2 regions of the Polymorphospora sp. NPDC051019 genome follow, and region 1 is predicted to be linked to the other one. Evidence: riboswitches for the same ligand, from Rfam matches in the RefSeq annotation. Region 1 holds a riboswitch; the other holds the start of a gene.
The links. A riboswitch is a leader RNA that binds a small molecule or an ion and turns the genes downstream of it on or off. The one in region 1 is predicted to bind cyclic di-AMP.

Region 1 (5,891 bases):
CAGGACTTCGCCCTCTATCCGCACATGACGGTCGGCGACAACATCGCCTTCCCGCTGCGGCTGTCCGGGGTGGAGCCCGCTCCGCGCGGTGAGCGGGTGGCCGACGTCGCCAGCGCCCTCGGCATCGGCGACGTGCTCGGCCGTAAACCGAACCAGCTCTCCGGTGGCCAGCGTCAGCGGGTCGCGATGGGGCGCGCGATCGTACGCCGCCCCGGACTGTTCCTGATGGACGAACCGCTGTCCAACCTGGACAGCGGTCTGCGGGCGGAGCTGCGGGCCGAGATCTCCGGGCTGGTGCGCGAGCTGAAGGTCAGCACCATCTACGTCACCCACGACCAGGCCGAGGCGCTGACCATGGCCGACCGGGTGGCGATCATGCGTAAGGGGGTGCTCCAGGACGTCGGCACCCCCACCCAGGTCTACGGGCGGCCGGCGACCCTCTACGTCGCCGCCTTCCTCGGCAGCCCCCGGATGAACCTGCTCGAGGCGTCGGTCTACGTGCACCTGGACCGCTACGTCACGCTCAACCTCGGTGACCAGGCGCTCTACCTGCCGTGGGACGACATCCGGGCGCGGGCCGTCGCGCACTACCACGGTGAGCGGATCGTGGTCGGGATGCGGGCCGAGGCGCTGACCCCGGTCGCACCCGACACCCAGGGCGACGTGCTCCAGGGCCGGATCCGCTACCTGGAGCACCACGGACACGAGTCGCTGGCCTACCTCGACATCGGGGCGACCGCCGTGGTCGTCGACGACATCAGCGGCGCGGTCCCCGGCCAGGCCGCCGAGCCGGGGCCGATCAAGCGGCTCGGTAATGCCGTCCAGCGGCTGACCGGGCGCGGCGCGGACGCCGGCCGCTCGATCCCGCGGCAGCGGCAGGCCGGCGGCCGGACCAGTGTGCTCAGCGACCCCGGCCGGCACCACCGGCGGCCGGCGGAACTGGCCGTACGGCTGGCGCCGTACCCGGGGGTGTCGGCGGGCCATCCGCTGGCGATCTCGGTACGCCTGGACGCCCTGCACTTCTTCGACGAGCGCGGCGACCGGATCGACGTGGGCTGGCGCTGACGCCTCACCTGTAGCCGTTGAGCGGACCGGCCGGACCGGTCCGCTTTCCGGGGTGGACGGCCGCGCCGCTCGGGTGGTGCTGCTGGTCGTAGAACCCGAGGTCCTTGTCGCCGCGGACCCTGCCGGCCGCGGTCACCAGGAGCGCGGACGCGTCCACGTCGGCGCCGGCGGTCCAGCTCGGCACGAGCCGTGCCCGGGTCGACGTGAGCGCTGTGCTGGCTCCTTTGACCAGCGGTGACACGGGTGGCTCCTCGTGCTCGGGGTCGTTCGACCGTATTGGGCACCGTGCGGCGAAGAGTATTCATCTAGATCATTTTGGCCGTTGGGTAGCTCGGTCGGTCCATCCGGTTCGCCCCGCGACCGGCCGTGCGGCGTGACCCGGTGGCGTCTTCCCGCCGGATGACCTCGACCGGTGCCGTCGTGCGCCCCGCGTATGTCCGGGGCTCGATCCCTTGCGCTGATCGACGGAATAGGTTAGTAAAGTTTATTAAAAGATGGCTGTCTACGTCTGCTGTAACGAGGAGAGTGATTAGGTGTCCAGAAAACGCACGATCGCGTCGCTGGCCGCACTCGCGGTCGCGGTCGCCCTGGCCGTCGTCGTACCGATGTCGTCCGCGTCCGCCGCGACCTGCGCGACCGCCTGGAACTCCTCGGCGGTCTACACCGGGGGCATGACCGCCTCCCACAACGGCCGTAACTGGCAGGCCAAGTGGTGGACGCAGGGCGAGGCGCCCAGCACCGGTGGCTCCGGCGTCTGGGCCGACCAGGGCACCTGCGGAGGCGGCACCCAGCCGCCGCCGGGCACCAACTGCAACCATCCCGCCTGGGTCGCCGGCCAGTGGTACCCGGCCGGCTCGATCGTCCGCTACACCAATGGCCAGTACTACCGGGCCAAGCACGAGAACCCGGGGTACGACCCGATCATCAGCACCTGGTACTGGGAGCCCTACTCCTGCAGCGGGCAGCCGCCCACCACCCCGCCGGGCGGCAACACTGGCTTCGTGGTCAGCCAGGCGCAGTTCAACCAGATGTTCCCGAGCCGGAACGGCTTCTACACCTACAGCGGGCTGACCGCCGCGCTGAGCGCGTACCCGGGCTTCGCCAAGACCGGTGACGAGACCACCCGGCGGCGCGAGGCGGCGGCCTTCCTGGCCAACGTCAACCACGAGACCGGCGGCCTGGTCCACATCGTCGAGCAGAACCAGGCCAACTACCCGCACTACTGCGACACCAGCCAGCCGTACGGCTGCCCGGCCGGCCAGGCCGCCTACTACGGCCGCGGCCCCGTGCAGTTGAGCTGGAACTTCAACTACAAGGCGGCCGGCGACGCGCTCGGCCTGCCGCTGCTCACCAACCCGTGGCTGGTGCAGAACGACGCGGCCGTGGCCTGGAAGACGGCGCTGTGGTACTGGAACACCCAGTCGGGTCCGGGCACGATGACCCCGCACCACGCGATGGTCAACGGGATCGGTTTCGGCGAGACGATCCGCAGCATCAACGGCGCGCTGGAGTGCAACGGCCGCAACCCGGCCACGGTGCAGAGTCGGGTGAACGCCTACCAGCGGTTCGTCCAGATCCTCGGCACCACGCCCGGCAACAACCTCTACTGCTGAGACCGCGCGGGCCGGCGGCGGACAGGTCCGCCGCCGGCCCGCGATCCGGTGGGTGCCGGGCTCCGGTCAGCGTCCGCCGCGTCCCGGCCCCGGCCCGAACCCGCCGCCCTTGCCCCCGAACACGCCGGCCTCGGCGCCCGCGATGATCGCGTCGGCCTGCTCCCGGGTCAGCTTGCCTTCCTCGACCGCCGCGTCGAGCCGCTCCTTGAGCTTCGCCTGCCGCTCCTGCTCGGCCCCGGTGCGCAGGTCACCCTGCACCTTCTCCAGCGCGGCGCTGACCTTCTCCACGTCGACGCCGAGTTCGGCGGCCAGCCCCTCGGCGAGCTGCCGGTTGTGCTCGGCCCGCCGTTCCTCGTGCTGCTCCGTCCGGGACGGCGCGCTGGAGGACGACGTCGACGGCGCGGGTGTCGGATCCTCGGCGAGGGCCACGGTCGGTACGGCCACCGCCAGAGCGAGCACCCCGGCCGCACCGAGGCCGACGAGTGCCGCCTTCCTGGGGACGATCTGCATGATCACTTTCCTCCGATTGGTAACGGTTGGACGGTTTACCGGGATTCACCATGAGTCGTGCCGCTGGGCGCCGGCCATGTGGAACCTGTCAGCAAGCTGGCAAGTCACCGCCCGGCAGCCGCCGGCGGCCGGCTCGACCGACCAGCAGACATCACCGAAAGTCGTTGTCCTGTAACGCATCCGCCCTGGTAGTGGCTCGGTGGTTCCGGAGCGACGGACCCGAACCATCCGGTAGGCTGGCCCGCGGTCTCCGCCCGGCGGCGCCCATCGGCGCCGGTGGTGACCGCCGCCCAATCGCCGCGAGGCGAGCCGGGGAACCAGGTGTCCCGGGGTGAATCCGCGCCAGCGGTAGGGATCCTTCCGTCCCGAACCCGTCAGCTAACCCGGTCGGCGGCAGATGGGAGGAACGGTAGATGACGTCATTCCAGCGTCGGCGGCAGTCGCTGCCCGTCACGCTCGTGACCGCCGTAGCCGTGCTCATCGGCTTGGCGGTCGCCCCCGGCACGGCACACGCCGAGCCAACTTCCGCACCGACGACGCCCGGCGACGAGGGTGAGAACCCGTTGCTGCGCGACGTGATGGAAGCCACCAGTCGTGGCTACGTCGAGGCGAAGACGGCGGTCGACAACTCACGCAAGCGCCAGCTGCAGCTCACCCTCGAACTACAGAAGGTCGAAAAGCAGATCGAGGTGCTCCAGCCCGAGATCGGCCAGGTGGCGGCCAACGCCTACCGGATGGGCCGTATCGGGCCGATGATGATGCTGCTCAACAGCGCGTCGCCCGAGGACTTCCTCGACCGCGCCGAGAGCCTCGACGCCCTCGCCCAGCACGACAACCGGAAGATGCGCGAACTCAACGCCGCGCTCGACCAGGCCAACCGGGCCAAGGCCGCGATCGACCAGGCCGTCACCGAGGAGCAGCAGCAACTCGAGGTCATGGCGAAGAAAAAGGCCGAGACCGAGAAGGCGCTCCGGCTGGCCGGCGGCGCCTCGACCGGCGGGTTCGTCAACGCGACCTCGCCGATCGCCGCGCAGGCCCCGCGCAACCGCGACGGATCGTGGCCGGCACAGTCGTGCAACCAGAACGACCCGACGACCTCGGGATGCATCACCGCGCGTACCCTGCACGCGCTCAAGGAGACCCAGAAGGCCGGGTTCAACTGGTACGTCTCCTGCTACCGCCCCGGTGGGCCGTACGAGCACCCCAAGGGACGCGCCTGCGACTTCTCTTCCCAGAAGAAGGGCTTCGGCGGCGTCGCGCAGGGTGAGAACAGGTTGTACGGCAACAACCTGGCCGCGTTCCTGGTCCGCAACGCCGACCGGCTCGGCATCCTCTACGTCATCTGGTTCAAACAGGTCTGGCTACCGGCGATCGGCTGGAAGTCGTACAGCGGCGCCTACGGCGACCCGAACACCGACCACACGAACCACGTGCACCTGTCCCTGCTGTAGGGACACTCACGCCGGAGCCGGGTCGCCTGCGCGACCCGGCTCCGGCGTATCCGTCACAGCTCGCCCAGCGCCGACCGGCGGGCCGGGGCACGCCCCGGCGGCTGGCGGGGCGGCGGCCCCGCCAGCGGAGCCGCCGGGATCGGCAGGGTCACCGGATCGTCACAGGTCACCGTGACCTCCTCACCGTGGTGCCGCAACTCCAGCCGGGTGTCGTCGTCGCCGTCCCGCAGCGCGTACGTCACCTCGTGCGGCCGCACGTCGACCCGCAACCGCCGGCCGTGCCACATCAACGAGAACTCCAGCCGGCCGATCCGGCTCGGCAGCCGGGGCGCGAACGACAACCGGCCGTCGTGGTCACGCATCCCGCCGAGCCCGGCCACCAGCGCGATCCACGCCCCCGCCAGCGACGCCACATGCACCCCGTCGCGGGTGTTCTGGTGGATGTCGTGCAGATCCATCAGGGCGGCCTCGCCCAGATAGTCGTGGGCGAGTTCGAGATGGCCCGTCTCGGCGGCCAGCACCGACTGGGTGCACGCCGACAGCGACGAGTCGCGAACCGTACGACGCTCGTAGTAGACGAAGTTGCGCGCCTTCTCCTCGGCGGTGAACGCGTCGCCGCGCAGGTGCATCGCCATCACCAGGTCGGCCTGCTTGACCACCTGCTTGCGGTAGAGGTCGAAGTACGGGTGGTTGAGCAGCAGCGGGTACTTGTCCGGCGGGGTCGCGGCGAAGTCCCACTCCTGGTAGCGGGTGAAGCCCTCCACCTGCGGGTGCACGCCCAGCTCCTCGTCGTACGGCACGTACATCGACCCGGCCGCGTCCCGCCACGCGGCGGTCTCCTCGTCGTCGACGCCGAGCCGCCACGCCTCCTCGCTGTGCCGCTGCACCGCCTCCGCGGCGGCCAGCAGGTTCCGCTGCGCCATCAGGTTCGTGTAGACGTTGTCGTCCTTCACCGCCGTGTACTCGTCCGGCCCGGTGACCCCGTCGATGTGGAACCGGCCGTGCCGGTCGTGGTGGCCCAGCGACCGCCACAACCGCGCCGTCTCCACCAGCAGCTCCAGGCCGATCTCGCGCTCGAACTCGGTGTCCCCGGTCGCCTGCACGTAGCGGCGGACGGCGTCGGCGATGTCGGCGCCGATGTGGAAGCCGGCGGTGCCCGCCGGCCAGTACGCCGAACACTCGTGGCCCCGGATCGTCCGCCACGGGAACGCCGCCCCGTGCAGGTCGAGGGTCCGGGCCCGGTCCCGGGCCA
Region 2 (5,891 bases), on a different contig from region 1:
GGCAATCGGGGCAGACGAGGGGACCGTGGGCAACGTGGAGAAGAAGATGGTCATGCGGACCGACGAGGTTGCCGAAGAACGCGACCTGGTCGGCGTCTACCTGCACGAGATCTCCCGGACGCCGCTGCTCGACGCGGCCACCGAGGTCAACCTCTCCAAGTCGATCGAGGCCGGCCTCTACGCGGAGCACCTGCTCGAGACCGACCGGGTGCCGGACGGGGTCGACCGCGAGGAACTGGAGCGGCTCGTCGCCGACGGCGAGCGCGCCAAGGACCTGTTCATCCGGGCCAACCTCCGGCTGGTCGTGTCGATCGCCCGGCGCTACGTGCGGTCCGGCATGCCGATGCTCGACCTCATCCAGGAAGGCAACACCGGCCTGGTCCGCGCCGTCGAGAAGTTCGACTACGAGCGCGGCTTCAAGTTCTCCACCTACGCGACGTGGTGGATCCGCCAGGCGATCAGCCGGGCCATCGCCCAGCAGGAGCGCACCGTGCGCCTGCCGGTGCACCTGGTCGAGGACGTCAACCGGATGCGTAACGTCGCCCGGCAGCTCACCCGTGAGCTGGGATCCGACCCGGAGCCGGAGCAGATCGCGGCGGCGCTCGGCGTTCCGGTCGAGCGGGTCCACGAACTCGTCCGCTGGTCGCAGGACACCGTCTCGCTGGACACCCCGGTCGGTGACGACGGCGACACCAACCTCGGCGACCTGGTCGCCGACAGCGACGCCCCGTCGCCCGAGGAGGTCGTGCTGACCGCCCTGGAGCGCCAGCGCATCGAGGGCCTGCTCAACCACCTCGACGACCGGTCGGCCGGCATCATGCGGGCCAGGTACGGCCTGGAGGACGGCCGCGAGCACTCGCTCACCGAGGTGGCGTCGCGGTTCTCGCTCTCCCGGGAGCGGATCCGCCAGCTGGAGATCCAGGCGCTCGGCCGCCTGCGCGAGCTGGCCCGGGCCGAGGGCCTGCAAGCGGCGTAACAGATCCGGCCACCCCGTACGGTCAAGCGGCCGGCACTCCCCGCGGGGAGTGCCGGCCGCTTCGTGCGTTCAGCCCACCGCCGCCGGGGCGGGGTCGGGCAGCCAGCCCAGCCCGACCCGGGCCAGGTACGCCCACCAGCCGGTGTGGCGTCCGTAGCGGCCCCGGATCTCGGCGGCCGACGGCGGCGGATCACCGTAGACCGCCCGGGCGACCAGCTCGAACTGGGCCATCTCCAGCGGTGCGTCGTCGGGCCGGCCGAGCACCCGCAACAGCAGCGAATGAGCGGTGAACGGGCCGACGCCCGCGACGCCGAGCAGGGCCGCGCGGACCTCGTCGTAGGGGGCGGTGTGCAGCCACTCCTCGTCGAGGGCGGCGATCCCCTCGACGACGCCCCGCAGGCGCTCGGTGCGCTGCCGGTGGCCGGTGTAGCCGGTCAGCTCGTCGTCGGTCAGCCGGGCGATGGTCGCCAGCGAAGGGAACGCGGTGTAGGCGGTGCCGTCGAGCCGGACGGTCGTGCCCAGGTCGGCCATCAGGCGCCGTTTGCGGGCCGCGGCGAACCACTGCGTGCTGCGCTGGGTGAGCGTGAAGTAGACCGCGCCCTCGGCGAGTGACGCGAACCGGACCTGGTGCAGGCCGCGAAGCACCGGCAGCAGCGGGGCCATGGCCGGGTCGGTGTCGGCGGCGGCCAGCAGCGGCGCCGGATCGTCCGCCAGGCTGAACCAGCGGGCGACCAGCCGCTCGACGGCGCACAGGTCGGCCGGCGCCAGCGGGATGTCGGCGAAGACGGTCAGGGTGACACCGGGCGGGCCGGCGGCCGCGGCGACCTCGACCACGACCGCCCGGTCGGGACGGCCGGCGGGAGCGGGGAGCAGCAACGCCTTGCGGACCGCGTCGCCGGTGCGGCGATGGTCGCCGGCGCCCGGGCCGAAGCCGTCGAGGGCACGCAGGCTCAGGTCGAACGAGAACGGGGGCAGAGCAGGCAGAACGGTCCGATGGACCGCGGGGAGGTCTGTCATGCCGGCCAGCATGGGGCGGTCCTACGACAATCGCCGTTCAAGATCGCCGTTTCGGCGCCGAATGTGCAGTCGACTGCGTTATCGGCGCCGAAACGGCGATCTTGCGGTGTTCGCGATCCGGTCACCGGACCGCCCGACGGTCCCCGCGTGCGACTGGCACGGCGGGGCCGCCGGGCGGCAGGAGTGGTCTAGCGCACCCGGCCGTAGCCGTACGGGGGCATCATGTCGACGCTGGAGATCTTGACGCTCTCGCCGAAGGTCGGTGCGTGGATCACCTTGCCGCTGCCGACGAAGATGCCCACGTGGCCGAGGTTGCTGTAGAAGACCAGGTCACCCGGCTGGAGCGCGCTCCGGCTGATCTTCGCCACCCGGTCCCACTGCATGGCCGCGTTGTGGGGCAGCGACTTGCCGGCCGCCCGCCACGCCGCCAGCGTCAGACCCGAGCAGTCGTAGCCGTTCGGGCCGGAGGCCGCCCACACGTACGGCTTGCCGATCGCGCCGTACGCGAACCGGACCGCGACACCGGCCTGCCCGGAGACCGCCGGGATGCTGCCGGTGTAGGAGCTGCCCGGGTTGGTGGCCGCGCCGTACGCCCGCTCCCGCATCTCGTACAGCTTCTTGAGGTCGGCCTCGATCTTCTTCTTGCCGGCCTGGAGTTCCTTGGCCTGGGCGGTCTCGCGGGCCAGGGTGGCGTCGAGCCGTGCCTGCTCGTCCAGGTATTCGCGCTGGGTCGCGGTGAACCCGCTCACCTGCGACTGGCGTTCGCGGGCGAGCTGTTCCAGGGTGCCCAGGCGGTCGACGAGCGACCCGTTCTCGCTCGCGGTGAGGATCGCCTGGATGGTGTCCAGGCCGCCCGACTTGTAGGCCCGGGCGGCGATCGTGCCGACCTCGACCTCGGTCTGGGCCAACTGCTCCTGCAGCGGTCCGAGCTTGGCCTCCACCGCGGTCTTGGCCGCCTTGGTTGCCTTGATCTCCTCGTTGAGTTTGTTGTAGGACTCGACGACCTTCTCCAGCTCGGTCGACGACTTGTTGATCCGCTGCGTCAGCTCGCTGACCGACGGTTCGGCGGCGGCACCCGTGGCGGGTACGACGAGGCCGATGGTGATGCCGGTCAGGACGACGGCGCGCAGCAGCATCCGGGCGGGCGACAATACAGGCAGAGCCTTTCTTCCCCGGGTCACGCCCGATCGACGTGATCCAGCCGCCTACCGGGTTAGCTGACGGATTCGGGCGGGAAGATCGCCCTACCACGAAACGTGGATTCACCCCTTGGTGCCGGTGGGTTCCCGGTTCACCGGTCCGGTCGACTGCGCAGCGTGATCGGATGTCGACAATGGATGACCGGTGATTCGGCGGCGCCGGGCCGGCGCCTCCCGAGGGGGTTGGCTGACGACCGGACCAGCGGCTCCAACCTAGTCGTGGTCCGGATCAACCGAAAGAGGGCGGCTGCGTGATGTGGAGCGAAGTTGCCTGGTCGGGGCGCGATGTGCTTACTGTCCGTTGTTGTCGCTGTGCGCTGCGTCGATTGCCGGCTCGATCGGGATCGCGGATGGACCGCGCGGCGGACGCTGCGATCAAAAGTCGATCTTGCCAAGATTGATTGTTGTTTGAGGCTATTTGTCGCTCTTGGCGGTATCAATCGGATCAAATGTGTGCAATGTGGTGGCTATGGGTGTCCAGGGGGCCACCTGCCGCCTGTAAAAGTGCCAGGTTGCACATTGCCCCCCTTCTCTTTTGGCGCGCGGGTCCACACAATGGTGTTAGGCCGTAAAGGTTTCGCGGAACCGGCGCCGCAACGAGAAGGCGATCGGCACCTGACTGCCATCAGATGCCGATCTTTCGAACCGCATGTGGATCTTTCGGGACACGTGCCGACCTCAGAACACTGGCGATTTCGATCTACGTCGATTTTGATCTACGTCGCTCTCGATCTGCGTCGCCGACCCGCGTCACGAGCCCTTGGAGGCATCTCGTGAATGCTACCCGCCAACCCACCCGCCCAACAGAGGCCATGTCCGGAAAGCCCGAATGGGTAACCCGCCGGACACCTGCCACGATCTACCGCCAGCCCGGTCTCTACATCACGACGGAGTGGTTCGTGATCGGCAAACGGCGCTACCCGATCTGGGAGTTGACCAACCTGCGGACCGGGCGTGGCCGACGGGATCCACTCATCGTCCGGTCGATGCTGGTCACCGCGGCGGTGGTCGCCGGAATCGGAGTCACCCTCGGCTTCGTCCGCGAACTCCACACCATCAGCCCCGCCACCTACCTGGCCCTCGGCGCCGCCGCCATGGTGCCCATGCTGACCGCCGCCGTCGGATACCGGCTGCGGCCCAGGCCGTACGAGCTGTGGGCCGACATCCGCGGCCGGGCCGTCATGGTCTTCAGCACCGACCAGGAACGGGTGTACGGACAGGTCTCCCGGGCGTTGCTCCGGGCCAAGGAAGCCGCCCGGTACGGCGGCATCGCCGACCCGCTGGCCGCCGCCGGCCAGTGGCCGACCGTACGCTGACCGCACCACGACGCGGACGGATCCCTGCCGGATCCGTCCGCGTCCGCGTGTCCGGCCCACCCCGGGCTCAGCCGAGGTCGTCGGCGATCCGCGCGATGCGCGCGAGCGACGCCGCCGGCTCCAGCGACATGCCCTGGAGGGTCCGGAAGGCAGCCACGTAGGGCTCCACCGTGTCCGACGTGTCGGTCAGGTCCTGCGACAGTGGACTGCCGACGAAGACCACGTCGGTGTCACCCGTACCCGGGAACCGGACGACGATGAACGGGGCGCGTACCGCGTAGTCCGGCACCTGGAACGGCAGCACCTGGATCGTGATGTTGGACCTGCGGCCGGCCTCGACGAGATGCCGCAACTGCTCGCGCAGGCAGGGCGCCCCGCCGGTCTGCCGGTGCAGCACCGACTCGTCGAGTACGACCTCGATGGACGGCGGGTCGGCCCGGTCCAGCACCTCGTGCCGGCGGCGTGCCCGTACGTCGTCGACGATGTCGAGATCGAACGGCTCCACCGCGAAGCGCAACGAGGCGACGGTGCTGGCCCGCGCGTACGCGTCGGTCTGCAACAGCCCCGGAATCCCGACCGACTGGAAGACCAGCAGGCTCGACGCCTCGACCTCGAGCCCGATGTACGACAGGTACGGCGCCGGCAGCCCGTCGCGGTATCGCGACCACCAGGCCCGGCGACGGGAGACCCGGGCCAGGGCGACCAGCTCCGCGACCTGCTCGGAGTCGGTCAGCCGGTAGTGGCTGATCAGCGCCTTCACGTCGTTGGTGGAGACGGAGACGGCGCCGGCCTCGATCCGGATCACCTTGGACAGCGACCAGTCCATGGCGTCGGCGACCTGTTCCTGGGTGAGGCCGGCACCCTCCCGGGCCGCCCGCAGTGCCGAGCGCAGTCGCCGGCGTCCGATCGTCGCTCCGTGTAGCGCGGTCATCGGTGGCCTCCTCACCGAACCGGAGCCGGGGATCGTCAGCCGATCTGGCGGGCGATCCGGTCGATCGTGGCGATCGACTCGTCGCGCCCGAGGGACATCTCCCGGAGCCGCTGGAACGTCTGTTGGTAGGGCGCCACGAGGTCGGGCCGGTCGACGATGTCCTGGGCCAGCACGCCCTCGAGGTAGACGACCGGAGCGTCGTCGGAGCCGGGAAAGTCCAGCACGATGAACGATCCCTGACTGGCGTACGTGCCCGCGGTGAAGGGCAGCACCTGGATGCTCATGCTGGGTTCGCTGCCCATCGCGACCAGATGCCGCAGCTGCTCGCGGATGCAGGCCGGCCCGCCGGTCTGCCGGTGCAGCACCGCCTCGTCGAGCACGACGTTCACCTGTGGCGGCTCGGGGCGGCTGAGCATCTCGCGTTGGCGGCGCATCCGGACCGCCACCCTCGT

Region 2: it holds a riboswitch for cyclic di-AMP, as region 1 does, so the genes downstream of both, AB0M79_RS33115 (NlpC/P60 family protein) here and AB0M79_RS17805 (hypothetical protein) in region 1, are expected to answer to the same signal.

The regions. Positions count from the first base shown of each region.
Region 1 covers NZ_JBFBCH010000009.1:54,293-60,183, reverse strand. The annotation lists gene AB0M79_RS17825 (ABC transporter ATP-binding protein) at 1-1,065, shown strand, start outside; gene AB0M79_RS17820 (TerD family protein) at 1,070-1,306, opposite strand; gene AB0M79_RS17815 (glycoside hydrolase family 19 protein) at 1,599-2,678, shown strand; gene AB0M79_RS17810 (hypothetical protein) at 2,745-3,188, opposite strand; cyclic di-AMP (ydaO/yuaA leader) riboswitch at 3,466-3,597, shown strand; gene AB0M79_RS17805 (hypothetical protein) at 3,602-4,639, shown strand; gene AB0M79_RS17800 (glycoside hydrolase family 65 protein) at 4,693-5,891, opposite strand, start outside.
Region 2 covers NZ_JBFBCH010000030.1:25,749-31,639, reverse strand. The annotation lists gene AB0M79_RS33125 (sigma-70 family RNA polymerase sigma factor) at 1-976, shown strand, start outside; gene AB0M79_RS33120 (hypothetical protein) at 1,046-1,993, opposite strand; gene AB0M79_RS33115 (NlpC/P60 family protein) at 2,182-3,129, opposite strand; cyclic di-AMP (ydaO/yuaA leader) riboswitch at 3,181-3,320, opposite strand; gene AB0M79_RS33110 (DUF6232 family protein) at 3,822-4,508, shown strand; gene AB0M79_RS33105 (helix-turn-helix transcriptional regulator) at 4,576-5,439, opposite strand; gene AB0M79_RS33100 (helix-turn-helix transcriptional regulator) at 5,475-5,891, opposite strand, start outside.